One region of the Dechloromonas aquae genome, then DNA from elsewhere that is predicted to be linked to it. Evidence: predicted binding sites of a transcription regulator. Region 1 holds the regulator's gene; each other region holds the start of a gene.
The links. Region 1 encodes sigma-54, which starts transcription at its own class of promoters, with help from an activator protein. Its sites were predicted from a motif close to TGGCACGCTTNCTGCTNA; they were not measured.
Positions count from the first base shown of each region.

Region 2: aspA (aspartate ammonia-lyase) is a predicted target of sigma-54. The motif match lies at 2,904-2,921, and genes of this name have one in related genera.
Region 3: VX159_RS02340 (prepilin-type N-terminal cleavage/methylation domain-containing protein) is a predicted target of sigma-54. The motif match lies at 3,138-3,155, and genes of this name have one in related genera.

Region 1 covers NZ_CP144212.1:91,624-96,369, reverse strand. Annotated here, with positions in the region: gene hprK (HPr(Ser) kinase/phosphatase) at 1-449, opposite strand, end outside; gene ptsN (PTS IIA-like nitrogen regulatory protein PtsN) at 457-903, opposite strand; gene hpf (ribosome hibernation-promoting factor, HPF/YfiA family) at 958-1,281, opposite strand; gene VX159_RS00500 (RNA polymerase factor sigma-54) at 1,296-2,759, opposite strand; gene lptB (LPS export ABC transporter ATP-binding protein) at 2,790-3,524, opposite strand; gene recX (recombination regulator RecX) at 3,521-3,955, opposite strand; gene recA (recombinase RecA) at 3,948-4,746, opposite strand, start outside.
Region 2 covers NZ_CP144212.1:505,912-510,657, forward strand. Annotated here, with positions in the region: gene VX159_RS02375 (dicarboxylate/amino acid:cation symporter) at 76-1,380, opposite strand; gene aspA (aspartate ammonia-lyase) at 1,430-2,854, opposite strand; gene VX159_RS02385 (methyl-accepting chemotaxis protein) at 3,053-4,746, opposite strand, start outside.
Region 3 covers NZ_CP144212.1:495,736-500,481, reverse strand. Annotated here, with positions in the region: gene VX159_RS02355 (spermidine synthase) at 1-309, opposite strand, end outside; gene VX159_RS02350 (fused MFS/spermidine synthase) at 306-923, opposite strand; gene VX159_RS02345 (phosphoethanolamine transferase) at 939-2,702, opposite strand; gene VX159_RS02340 (prepilin-type N-terminal cleavage/methylation domain-containing protein) at 2,739-3,080, opposite strand; gene VX159_RS02335 (tetratricopeptide repeat protein) at 3,267-3,812, shown strand; gene VX159_RS02330 (DMT family transporter) at 3,883-4,746, opposite strand, start outside.

The DNA.
Region 1 (4,746 bases):
ATGCCGAACACGTCCATGAACACGCCGTGCAGACTGACCGTATCGGCCAGCCGGGCCGACAGGTAGATGCGCAGCAGGTCAATCACCCCGGAGCAATGCTTGGGGGTCAACAGCAGCGGGGTGTTGGTCCGGGTACAACCCTCGGTCAGCATCTCCGGCGGACTCAGGCCATCGGCAACAATCACCGCCGGCGGCTGCGCTGCCAGCAGATCGTTGAGCATCTGCCCGAACCGGCGCTCGCCAATCCGGTAAGCCCAGTCATATTCGGCTTTCCCCATCACCTGCAGGCGTTCGGGGTGAATGATGTTGATGTGCCCGACCACATCGGCGCCGTAGTTATTCGATTCCTTGATCTCGATCCGGCGATCGTTGTCCTCACCCAGCAACCAGGAGAGCATCAGCTTCTCACGGTTATCCTTGTACAACTGAACCAGGCTGATGTGGCGCACGCAGGCCTCAGGCGGTGAAAAGCTGCAGCACGGCAGCGGCGTCTTCGGCGCTGTTCAGTGAATCGCGGAAGCTGCGTTCGGCAAAACGCTGCGCCAGTTCGGAAAGAATCTGCAGATGCGCCTCGGTGGCCTGTTCGGGCACCAGAAGGACAAACAGGAGATTGACCGGACGACCGTCGGGCGAATCAAACGGCACCGGCGTGCCAAGACGAAAAAAGGCTCCAGCCGCCTGCTTGAGGCCCTTGATCCGGCCGTGCGGGATGGCAATGCCCTGGCCGATGCCAGTGGAGCCCAGCTTTTCACGGGCAAACAGGCTGTCGAAAATCTGGGCCCGGGCAATGCCCAGTTGCGCTTCGAAAAGCTGGCCCGCCTGCTCGAAGACCCGCTTTTTGCTGGTGGCCTCAAGGTCGAGGACAACGCGGTCGGCAGACAGGATAGTGTTCAGGGGATTCATAGGAAAAGATAAAGCAAAGGCCGTACTCCCCAAGGAAGCACGGCCGGGCAGTGCTTATTCGGCAGCTTGCAGGGTGGGCTTTTCGCCGCGATGGTGATCCTGCAGCTTCTGCTTGTGCTTCTGGACCTGACGATCCAGCTTGTCAAACAGGGCGTCGATGGCGGCGTACAGGTCGTCGCCGGCTTCTTCGACATGCAGATCCTTACCCGGAACATGCATGGTCACTTCGGCCTTCTGCTTGAGCTTTTCGACGGACAGGACGACGTTCACGCCCGTCACCTTGTCAAAGTGACGAACCACGGGGTCCAGCTTGTTCTCGACGTATTCGCGCAGAGCCGGCGTAACTTCGATGTGGTGACCACTGATCTGCAGATTCATGTTTTCTCCTCTCTCTACAGGGTCTTGCGTAAATTGACCGGCGGGATGTTGAGCGACTCACGGTACTTCGCTACCGTCCGTCGGGCTACAACGATTCCCTGCTGGCCTAGTATTTCGGATATTTGACTATCCGACAAGGGCTTTTTGCCATCCTCGGCCCCAATCAATTGCTTGATCAGTGCCCGGATGGCAGTTGCAGAGCAAGCGCCACCGGTATCGGTGGACACATGACTGCCGAAGAAATATTTGAGTTCGAAGATGCCGCGCGGGGTGGCCATGAACTTCTGGCTGGTGACGCGTGACACGGTCGACTCGTGCAAATCGAGAATATCGGCGATTTCGCGCAGAACCAGCGGGCGCATTGCGACCTCGCCGTGTTCAAAGAACTGCTTCTGGCGCTCGACGATCGCCTGCGACACCCGCAGGATGGTGTCGAAACGCTGCTGCACGTTCTTGATCAGCCAGCGGGCTTCCTGCAACTGGCCCGTCAGGTTGCCATTGCCACGCCGCTGCTGGGCCAGGATTTCGGCATAGAGACGATTGACGCGCAAGCGCGGATAGGCATCGGGGTTGATGTAAGCCGTCCACTTGCCCTTGAGCTTTTTGACGATCACGTCGGGCGTAATGTAGCGCGCATCGTGCGCTGCAAAATGCGCACCGGGTCGTGGATTCAGGCTGACGATCAGCGCGTGCGCAGCCTTCAGGGCGGCATCGTCGGAGGAAGTCAGGCGCTTGAGCTTGGCAAAATCACGGGCGGCCAGCAGTTCCAGATGCTGCTCGACGATCCGCAGTGCCAACTCGCCCTCCCGGCTGACGGGCAAAGCCCGCAACTGCAAAGCCAGGCACTCCTGCGGCGAACGGGCGCCAATCCCGGTCGGGTCAAAATTCTGGATGTGCTTGAGCGCGATTTCGAGTTCTTCGAGCTCGATTTCGTATTCCGGCGGCAGGGTTTCCCACAATTCGACCAGCGGCGTTGATAGATAGCCGTCGTCGTCGAGGGCCTCGATCAGGAAACGGACCAGCGAGCGGTCGCGCTCCGACAACTGGGTCATCCCCAACTGCCAGCCGAGATGATCGCGCAGGCTGGTCGTTGCCGCGTGGATATCCTGGGCGTCGCTGTCGTCGTCCTCGTCACGCCCGGCACCGCTATAGGTACCGGCATCGCTGGCCCAGCGGTCATCGTCGACATCGGCCGGAGTGATCGGGGGCTCGCTATCGCGATCATCGCCCTGCGCAGCCGGTTCGGAAGCAGTCTCAGACTGGCTCGCCTCCTGCTGGTAGGGGCTGTCGAAGGACTGGGCCGAGGCAAAGGACTCCGGCACGTCATCGTCGCGCTCGAGCAGCGGGTTCTCAAGCAGGTAACGCTCAATCTCCTGTTGCATCTCGATGGTCGACAGCTGCAGCAGTTTGATCGACTGTTGCAGTTGCGGCGTCAGCGCCAGATGCTGGGAGAGTTTGAGCTGGAGGGCGGGCTTCATTGTTGCTGCGGGTTTCCGGGCCTGGGTGCGTCAGAGGCGGAAATGCTCGCCGAGATAAACTTTGCGCACGCTTTCATTATCGACGATTTCGTCCGGGCGTCCAGAGGCGAGCACGTGCCCGGCATTGATGATGTAGGCGTGATCGCAGATCCCCAAGGTTTCGCGCACATTATGATCGGTGATCAGCACGCCGATCCCGCGCTCTTTGAGGAAACGGATGATTTTCTGAATCTCCAGCACGGCAATCGGGTCGACACCGGCAAAAGGCTCATCGAGCAGGATGAAGCGCGGATTGGTCGCCAGCGCCCGGGCAATTTCGACTCGCCGCCGCTCGCCACCCGACAGGGCGGCGGCATTGACATGGCGAACATGGCCAATGTGCAGTTCGCCGAGCAGGTTTTCGAGCCGGGCATTGACCTCGCTCTCGGGCAGGTCGAGCAGTTCGAGAATCGCCCGGATGTTGTCCTCGACGTTGAGCTTGCGGAAGACCGAAGCCTCCTGCGGCAGGTAGGACAAACCCTGCTGCGCGCGCCGATGCATCGGCAGATGGGTCAGGCGTTCGTCGTCGATATAGACCTCGCCGCCATCCGAGGCGACAAGGCCAACGATCATGTAGAAACAGGTAGTCTTGCCGGCACCGTTGGGCCCCAGCAGACCGACCACCTCGCCGGCGCCGACATTGAACGACACATCCTCGACCACGGTGCGGGCCTTGTAGCGTTTCTTCAGGTTGTGTGCCGACAGGCGGGCGAGGGTGCTGCTCATGATTCATCATCTCCGCGCAGGACGCAGCGGATCGCCGCTGACGAAAAGCCACGATAGTGCAGAAAGCGCTGTTGCCTGGCCCGTTCTGCGGGGCTATCCGGCAGGTGGGTGAACTTGCGTTGCCAGACCTGGCGACAACGCGCGCCTTCGTCGCCGGCCTCGGGCAGGGCAGCGGCAATTTCATCATCGCCGATGCCTTGCTGGCGCAACTCCTGGCGCAACCTGGCGTTGCCATAGCGCGCGCCACGGGCAGCTACCCGCTCCGCCGCATAGCGCTGGTCGGAGAGCAGTCGTTCGGCTTGCAGCGAGTCGAGCACGGCGTTCAGTTCTTCTTCCGATTCGGCGTGCGCAGCGAGTTTCGCTTTCAGTGCTGCCCGGCTGTATTCGCGCCGGGTCAGCAACTGCAGGGCGCGCACACGCAGATCAGGCATCGGCCGGTGCCGACTTGCTCGGTTTGATCACGGTGACGCTGGCCGCTTCGCGAATCTGCGCCTCGACTTCCTGAGCGATTTCCGGATGGGCGCGCAGGAATTCGCGGGCGTTGTCCTTGCCCTGGCCAATCTTTTCACCCTTGTACGAATACCAGGCACCGGACTTGTCGATCAGCTTGTGGGCGACACCCATTTCGATGATTTCACCCTCGCGGGAAATCCCCTCGCCGTAGAGGATGTCGAAAATGGCTTCGCGGAACGGTGGCGACACCTTGTTCTTGACGATCTTGACCTTGGTTTCGTTGCCAATCACTTCGTCGCCCTTCTTGATCCCGCCGATGCGGCGGATGTCCATCCGTACCGAGGCATAGAACTTGAGTGCGTTGCCGCCGGTGGTGGTTTCCGGCGAACCGAACATGACCCCGATCTTCATCCGGATCTGGTTGATGAAGATGACCAAGGTGTTGGTCTTCTTGATGTTGGCGGTCAGTTTGCGCAGTGCCTGCGACATCAGGCGGGCGTGCAGGCCGACCATCTGGTCGCCCATCTCGCCTTCGATTTCGGCGCGCGGCGTAAGCGCAGCAACCGAGTCAACGATGATGATATCTACCGAACCCGAACGCACCAGCATGTCGGCAATTTCCAGCGCCTGTTCGCCAGTATCAGGCTGCGAAATCAGCAGGTCACCAACATTAACACCGAGCTTTTGCGCATACTGCGGATCCAGCGCGTGTTCGGCGTCGATGAACGCCGCCACGCCACCCAGCTTCTGCATTTCGGCAACCACTTGC
Region 2 (4,746 bases), 410 kb from region 1:
GGCCGGGCAAAGTCGGTGCGGCCAGAGGGATTCAAAGCCGTACCGCGGAGGAGATAAAGTTACGGCCGGGAGGGCTCAGGCGGCCTGGGTGGCTGGCAGGTCTTCCGGCACCGGCAAGGCTTCGTCGGCCTCGGCCAGTTCCGGATCGACCGGATCAATCGCGCCTTCCCACTTGGCGACCACCGAGGTGGCGATGGCGTTGCCGAGCACGTTGGTCACGGTGCGGCCCATGTCGAGGAAGTGGTCGATGCCGAGCACGAGCAGGATGCCGGCTTCGGGCAGGTTGAACATCGGCAGCACGGCGGCAACGACCACCAGCGACGAGCGCGGCACGCCGGCGATGCCCTTGGAGGAGACCATCAGCACCAGCAGCATGGTGATCTGCGCGGTCAGGCTCATCGGGATGTCGTAGGCCTGGGCGATGAACAGCGCCAGGAAGGTGGTGTACATCATCGAGCCGTCAAGGTTGAAGGAGTAGCCGAGCGGCAGCACGAAGCCGGTGACGCGGGTCTTGATGCCGAACTTTTCCAGTTGTTCCATCAGCTTCGGGTACACCGATTCGCTGCTCGCGGTCGAAAAACCGACCAGCATCGGGCCGCGCACCAGCTTGAGCAGGCGGAAGATGTCCTTGCCCAGCACCAGGTAGCCGGCGCCGATCAGCACCGCCCACAGCACGGCCAGCGCGATGTAGAAGCTGAGCATGAACTTGCCGAAGATCGCCAGCATGCCGAGACCGTTGGTGGTGATCGCACCGGCAACGGCGCCGAAGACGCCGAACGGGGCGAAGCGCATCACGTAGTCGGTGACCTTGAGCATCACGTGCACCACTTCGTCCATGGTGTTGACCAGCGAGCGCGCGGTCTGGTTGTGCAGGTGGCCGAGGGCGAGACCGAAGAAGACGGCGAAGACCAGGATCTGCAGGATTTCATTGGCCGCCATCGCTTCCATGATGCTCTTGGGGAAGACGTGGGTGATGAAATCCTTGAGGTTGAGCGCGCTGGTCTTGAGGTTGAGACCGGCGGCCGATTCGGGCAGCGGCACGCTCAGGGCTTCGCCGGGCTTGAGCAGATTGGCGAAGACCAGACCGATCAGCAGCGAGCAGAACGAGGCGCCGATGAACCAGCCGATGGCGCGGCCGCCGATGCGGCCGACGGCCTTGGAGTCGCCCATGTTGGCGAGGCCGGCAACCAGGGTGGCGAAGACCAGCGGGGCGATGATCATCTTGATCAAGCGCAGGAAGATGTCGGTCAGGATGCCGAAATAGCTGGCGATTTCCTTGGCCGCTGCCGGCGTCGGCGCCAGCGTGTTGCAGGCGTAGCCGACGATGATGCCGAGGACCAGCGCGATACCGATCCAGGTAGTCAGGCGATTCATTTTCATCTCAATTTTCCTTCGTGATTGAACTCTGCGTTGTTGTCGGTTTTTGCCTTCAGCGGGCGTTGACCGTGCTCAGGCGCTGCGGCTTGGTCAGCACTTCCGGTTGCAGCACGGCGGCCAGTTGTTCGCCGCTCATCAGGCCGCGTTCGAGGACGATTTCGGCAACACCCCGGCCGCTGCGGAAGGCTTCGGCGGCGACTTCGGTGGCGTTGGCGTAGCCGATGTAGGGGTTGAGCGCGGTGACGATGCCGATCGATTGTTCGACCGATTCGCGCAGCCGTTCGCGGTTGGCGGTGATGCCGGCGACGCAGTGGTCGGCGAGCACGCGGCAGCCGTTGGACAGGTGGAGCACGCTCTTGAACAGGCTGTGGGCGATGATCGGCTCGAAGGCGTTCAACTGCAGCTGGCCGGCTTCAGCGGCGAAGGTGACGGTGGCGTCGTTGCCGATCACTTCGAAGGCGATCTGGTTCATTACTTCCGGAATCACCGGATTGACCTTGCCCGGCATGATCGACGAGCCGGCCTGACGCGGCGGCAGGTTGATCTCGCCCAAGCCGGCGCGCGGGCCGGAGGAGAGCAGGCGCAGATCGTTGCAGACCTTGGACAGCTTGACCGCGACCCGCTTGAGGACGCCGGAGAGTTGCACGAAGCTGCCGCAATCCTGCGTCGCTTCGATCAGGTTGGGGGCGGTGACCACCGGCACGCCGCTGATTTCGGCGAGGCGGCGGCAGACCAGCGCCGCGTAGTCGGGGTCGGCGTTGATGCCGGTGCCGATAGCGGTAGCGCCGAGGTTGATTTCGCGGATCAGCAGCGCGGCTTCCTTGAGCCGTTCCTCGTCTTCGCCGAGCATCACCGCGTAGGTCGAGAATTCCTGGCCGAGGGTCATCGGCACCGCGTCCTGCAGCTGGGTGCGACCCATCTTGAGTACGTCGGCGAATTCGTCGGCCTTGCGTTCGAAGGCCTTGCGCAGGTAGGCCATGGCGTCGACCAGGCGGAAGATGCCGACATAGGTGGCGAGCTTGAGCGCGGTCGGGTACACGTCGTTGGTCGACTGGCTCATGTTGACGTGTTCGTTCGGGTGCAGCGCCTTGTAGTCGCCGCGCTCCTTGCCCAGCAGTTCGAGGGCGCGGTTGGCGATCACCTCGTTGGCGTTCATGTTGGTCGAGGTGCCGGCACCGCCCTGGATCACATCGACCACGAACTGCTCATGCCACTGGCCGTCGATCACTTCGCGGCAGGCGCCGACGATGGCCTCGGCGCGCGTCGCGTCGAGCAGGCCGAGCTGCAGGTTGGCCTGGGCAGCGGCCTTCTTGATCTGGGCCAGGGCGCGGATCAGGTCGGGGTAGACCGAGATCGCGATCCCGGTGATCGGGAAGTTCTCCAGTGCGCGCAGGGTGTGCACCCCGTAGTAGGCCGCGCTCGGGACATCGCGGTCGCCGAGCAGGTCGTGTTCGCTGCGGAAAGTTGCTTTGTTCATTTTTGTCTCCTTGGTGCGGTCGGGCGGCGGTGCGCCCGATGGTTTTTCTATTGCAGGTCGCGTGCCAGCCCGGTGGGTTATTTAACTGATTGAAAAAATTGTATTTTTTTCCTTTGGTCGGGGGTCGGGCGACGGCTTTCCGAAAATCTGCCCGATGCGCTGTTCGGTTTTCCGAACGGCGGTAGTGGCTGGCCGGGGTCAGCTGTGCAGGCGGAAGCGGGCGTTCAGTGCATTGAGCTCGCTGGCCAGCCGGCTGAGTTCGCCGATGGCATCGCGGGCGTTGCCGATCGCCTGATCGTTGGCGCGGGCAAGGCGGCTGCCGGTTGCGGCGACCGTGGCCATGTCGTTGGCGGCGCCGCTCTGTTCGCGGGTGGCGCTGGCAATGTCGCGGATCGTCGCGACGACGCCGGCGACTTCGCTGCGAATGCCGTCAATCCGGCCGGCAACCGTGTGCGAGGCCGCGATTCCGGCGCTGACCGACGCTTGTGTCTGGGCCATGCCGGCCAGCGCCGACTGGATTTCGCGGTCGGTGGCATCGATCAGGCTGCCGATCTCGACGGTGGCCTTGGCCGAGCGCTCGGCGAGCTTGCGCACTTCGTCGGCGACGACGGCAAAACCGCGCCCCTGCTCGCCGGCACGGGCGGCCTCGATGGCGGCGTTGAGCGCGAGCAGGTTGGTCTGGTCGGCGATTTCGCGGATCACGCCGATGATGTCGTTCATCGCGTGCGAGCGGCTGCCAAGGGTGTTGAGCGTGGTATCGAGGCGACCGACCGCGAGCGAAATTTCCGCAATGTCGCTGGCCAGGTCGCCGACGGCGCAGGCCGAGCCACGCGAGATTTCGTCGGCCTGCCGCGCCAGTTGTTCGCCGCTGGCGGCGTTGTCGGCAATCTGGCCGATGCTGACGGTCAGTTGCTCGATACTGGCGGCGCTGCGACTGGCCGCGTCGCGCTGCTCGGCTGCGGCTTGCGCGACTTGCCCGGTGGTGGCTTTGAGCGCGGCCAGTTCGCGGTCGAGGCGGGCGGCCTGACTGCGGGCTTCGGCAAAGAGGTCGTGCAGGCTGGCGACAAAGCGGTTGAAGGCGGCGGCAGTCTGGCCAACCTCGTCATTGTTGTGTGCGGGCAGTCGGCGGGTCAGGTCGGCTTCGCCGGCGGCGATCTCGGTCAGCGCGTCGCGCAAGGTGGTCAGGCCGCCGAGCAGCCGGCGCAGCACGTAGGCGGCCAAGGCAACGCCGAGGCCAGCGCAGGCAAGGCCGGCCAGCCATTGCTGGAGCAGTAGCGCGTGCAGCGGCGCCAGCACTTCCGCCTGGTCGATGACGCAGGCGAGTACCCAATCCGAACCGGGGATCGCGGTCGCGGCGAAGTAGCTGGCGCGGCCGTCGAGCGTCAGTTCGCGCACGGGGGCGTCGTTGCCGGCCAGCGCCAGCAGTTCCGGGGTGAGGCCGGGGATGACTTCGCCGACCGGGCGCAAGCTGGCATCGCTCTGTGGGTGGGCGACGATGCGGCCGTCACGGGTAGCGAGAAAGGCATAGCCGCCGCGCAGTCGCATGTCGCGGACGCTGGCGCTGACTTCGCCAAGCAGGATGTCGCCGGCAGCGACGCCGACGATGCGGCCGTCGCGGCGGATCGGGCTGGCGACGGTGATGCCGAGTTTCTGCGCGCTGGAAAAGAGATAGGGCGCGGTAACGCTGGTTTCCTGGCGTTCACTGGCCAGCCGGTACCACGGGCGGGCGGTCGGGTCGTAGCCGGCCGGCGGGCGCTTGGCGGCGAGGTGGTAATGTATCTGCCGGTCGGCAAAACCGGCAAAGGTCTGGTCGAAAAGGCCAGCCTGTTGTGCCTGCTGCAGACCGGCCTGCAACTCGTCGCCGGCGCCGAGGCGGGTGCCCAGCGCATCGA
Region 3 (4,746 bases), 400 kb from region 1:
CACCAACAGCAGGAAATTGGTCCAGGGCCGGCCATCGGCTCCGACAATCAACGACGGCAGCGCGAGCAAGAGCAGGCCGGCCAGCAGCAGCAACCACGCCGCCGTTGCCGGCGTTGCCCGCCCACGCTCGGATAGCCGCTTGCCGATCAAGGCCCCGAGCGCGATACCACCGAGAAAACCCGCCAGTACCATCGCAAAGGCCCGCGGCGTGCTTTCAAAAATAAAACCGACAATGCGCACCCAGAGAATTTCCTCGGAGAGGCTGATGAAGCCGGCACAAAAAGAAAGAAACCAGGCCAGCCGGGTCATTTCTCGGCTCCTTGCAAACTCAGACCGACAGCGGCAGCAACACCGAAATTGATCGCCGCCGCCAACTGGATCACTCGATCCAGTTCCATCCAGTGAAACAGCCAGAATGCGGTCAGGCTGCAGCCAAGCATTGCCCCGAGCGTATTCAGGGCATAAAGATGTCCGGTGGCCGCACCGACATTACGCCAGACGCGCACCAGATGCGCGATCAGCACCGGCAACGTCGCCCCCATGAAAAAAGTCGGGATCAGCATCAGCAGGAAATTGGCCAGGCCGGAAACGGCAAACGACGCGTCGGATAACCACAGCCCCAACGCCCGGATCAGAAAGGGGCTGACCAGACCGAAGAGGCCGATCACCACTTCGCACAGGACAAAAAACTTCAGGGTCGCGGCAGGAAAGCGGTCGCCCAGCCAGCCCCCGGCCAGCGCCCCGAGACCAAGACCGAGCATGAAGGTCGAGACGATGATGCAGACCGAGATCAGATCGACCCCGAAGTTGGCAAACAACAAGCGCTGCCACGCCACCTGGTAAATCAGCCCGGCGGCACCGGAACAGAGGAAGGCCAGGCCGATCAAGGCAAAGTTCTGCTGGGAGATTGAACGATCAGTCATCGTGGCATAAGCAGTCTAGCGGACGCTCTTTTCAATCACCCGGCAGGCACCTAGCGGAGTGACTTGGTCAAAATTCGGGATGCTCCATACCGGCCGGGGATGGTAATGCCATGCCTGACCAAACCAGCTTCTGGCCGGATCAAGCCCGGCATAATCAATACCTGCAACGTCAATCAGGGAATGAAAGACATCCAGCAAATGTAGTGGCTGGTTCTTTCTGACCTGAATCCGCTCGGCCAAGCCAGGCAAATTCTTTTCGAGTTTCGGCGATGTCCACACCAGTCCGGCCGTGCGATAGTTATCCACCGTACTATGACCGTGACCATATTTGGTGCACCCGAGATCGGGGAGATTCTCTCCATGATCTGAAACATAGACAAGAGAAACGGCCTGTTTCAGGGAGTCAAGACGGGAGATGATTTTTGCCAGCACGAAATCGGTGTACAAAACACTGTTATCGTATTCATTATGAATTGGCGAAAACCCGCCTATTTTATTGTCCAGCCCATCGCTACCAGAAAAAACAGAAAATTCGGCCGGATAACGATTTGAATAATCCGCATGGCTACCCAGCAGATGAATCACCACCAACTTTCTTTTTTCCGGGCGGCTCAGCAACACCTTTTCCAATGCCGGCACAACATGCCCATCGTGCTCTGCAGACTGCGTATAGTCCGCTGCATTGAGGAAATGACGGTACTCAGCCCTCTCGGCATGCAGTACGATCGTTGAATCATGCATCCCCAGAGGCGACTGGTTTGAGAGCCAGTGAGTCTCCCAACCTGCGGCACGAAAGACGTCCAATACCGAGGGAACTGACATGGGGGGCAAGCCCTGTTCATCAAGGACCCCGGTTAATAAGCTGGGCACAGAAAGCCTGGTGGTTGGCCACGCTGTCAGCAAATCGCTCAAGCTGGCCGCTGCACCGATTTTTTCAATTTCAGGCGTTGTTTGCCGAGCATATCCATTGGCGTGCCAATGTTTCGGGTTGGCCGACTCGCCGATGACCAGCACCACCAATTCGCTCGAGTTCTCTCTTGCAGTCTGCGCATTGATATTGATTTTTTTGAAGCTTTCACGCGCAGCATCCAATCGTTTCTGCTCGGCGAAATAAGTACCCAGCCGAAACGGAACCCCAAGAGGGAAGCTGGGCGTCACGACCTTATCCATGCCAAAAGTTACATCTTTAAGCAAAGATAAAGTACTGACCGATTGCTCTCCGCGCGCATTGCTTGCTTCGGGCACGACTTCTGACTCCAGGCTTAGCTCAGCCAATGCCATACTGGCGAAAGGAATCAGCATTCCTGCCCCGAGTAAACGCCACATCCGGTGAGGGCGGCAGAATTGGCGAAACGCAATTCGCCGGAATTCGCAGAAAAAGGCAATCCCGATAGCCACTCCGCTCCCGAGCAACAATAAGCCTTTGGCATACCCAAGGTACTCACTCGCCTCGACGAAGTTGGTTTCGCCAATCACCGCCAGCACGTGCGCCGAAGAAGGGGATGCATAGCGCCAGATATAGTAAGACTCGAATGGCACCAACAATGCGAACGGGAGACCGAGCAGCAGCAGCACCCCCAGCCGCCGCTGAGTCCACGCGAACACCCCAAAAAACATGCATAGCGTCAGCGCCAGTCCATACTGGAATGCGTGCATGCGGTCCTCTGCCAAACATAGCCAGAGCACATCCGGCACCAACAAAACCGCCAGCAGGATCAATGGCCGCGCCACAAAAGCCCCTGTCATAAAAATCAAGTCGGCAAAAAAAAGGTTGGCCATGGTGGCCAACCTTTTCGGAATCAACGAGCGATTGACTTAGCTACCCAGCGAGCAAGAGCCAGCATCGTAATTGCAGGTCACCGTCTTCACGCCACGGGAAGCCTTGAAGGTAGCGGTACCGGTGGCCAGCGCGGTCGGCAGGGTGCCGGAACCATTACAAGCGGCCAGGGCGGTGGTGGACAGCAAGCCGGTATCGTTATTGGCGTTGGCAGCGGCCATGCCACGGGCGACGGCAGTCGCTTCAGCCAGACAGGCGGCGTCGGCGGACTTTTCGGTGTAGCTCTTGTACTGCGGCAGAGCCACGGCAGCCAGAATACCGATGATGGCGACGACGATCATCAGTTCGATCAGGGTGAAACCTTGTTGTGCGCTTTTCATTTCAGACTCCTTGAGTGGTGAGTGAGACGGGAACCTGTTTGGCCCGACGTATTACCTTAGGCAGATTCCGTGCCATGTCAAAAATAACAAATTTACTGAAAGAAACAAGGCAATCGCCCCCAGAACCGGCTACAGCAAGGTTTTGGCACAAGCAAGGCTGTGCCATGCCTGCCAATTTGCGTCACAATGTCACATCCTCCGACGCTGGCTGGAGGAGTTTCTCTCACTCTGACCACCACCCTGCTGATGCCCCTACCCTCTCCTGCCCTGCTCAGTCTGGACGCTGCGCTGGCGCTGACCGGCCTGAGCAAACGCACCCTGTGGCGACGGATTGCCGAGGGCGGGCTGCGCAAGCAGGAAGCCGAGGGTAGCAAACAAGCCACTGCGCTGGTTCTTGACGACGTTTTGCTTCTGGCCGGGCTGATGCTGGATGCCGAGAATTATGCCTTGCTGCAGCTTGCCGACGCAGGCGATGCCACCGCCCAGACCGAGATTGGCCAGTCCCTGCTGCAGCGGCAACGGTACGCTGCAGCAGTCTACTGGCTGACCCGGGCGGCAGAACAGGGCGCCGCCGACGCGATGCAATGCCTGGGGCACTGCCATGCGACCGGCCAGGGCCTGCCGCGCGACGGGCACCTGGCCCTGATGTGGATTGCCAAGGCAGCGGCGGCGGGGCATCCGATTGCCCGGCGGCAGATCGCTGGCCTCTGCCCGCCCTCCCGGCACGACTGAAGTCGGCCGATCGGCCGACGCTGCCTAAAAATGCGGCACTCCCACGGTCGACCGTGAAAAACCGCAAAATTCACTTGCGCGTGACCAGCAACACCCCGGCAACCACCAGCGCGGCACCGCCCAATTGGTGCAGGGAAAGCGGTTCGTCGAGCAAGGTCCAGCTGAAGAACAGGGTCAGCATCGGCCCCAGGGTGCCAATCAATACGGTGCGGGCCGAACCGATGCGACGGATCGCCGCCGACTGCCAGAATACCGGCAGCACGGTCGAGAACAAGGCCATTCCGGCGCCATAGGCGTACACCGGCCACGGCTGAATCAGCGCGGCAAGCGGTTCGCTGAGCAGGAAGTGAAGCTGCGCGGCGGCCGTCGACACCAGCAATCCGAGCGCCGAAAAGCGGGCCGAGCCGATGCGGTGCACCGCCACCTCGGCGCCGGCGCTGTAGCACGCGTAGGTCAGCGCCGAGCCAAAGACGAAGGCGGCGCCGATCAGCACGCTGCGGGTATCGCCGGCCAGTTGCAGATCATGGGCAAAGGCCAGCCCGATCCCGGCGTAAGAGAGCAGCAGCGCCGGAATCAGCCGCCGGTCGAAACGCTTGCCGAGGAAAAGCACGCCAACAACGATGGTCAACGTCGGGTAGGTAAACAGAATCAGCCGCTCGAGCCCGGCCGAGATGTACTGCAGACCGAGGAAATCGAGCATGCTCGAGGCGTAGTAGCCAAGCAGGCCAAGTACCACCAGCAAGCTCCAGTCGCGCCGGCTGAGCGGCTCGCCACTGCGCAGCGCCGCCAGCCCGGCGACCAGGAAAAAGGGCAGCGACAGCGCCATGCGCAGCGCCAGCAGGGTGATCGCCTCGACCGGCGCCGCAGCGTAGGCGAGCTTGACGAAAATCGCCTTGAGCGAGAAACCAAAGGCAGCGAGCAGCGCCAGCGCAAT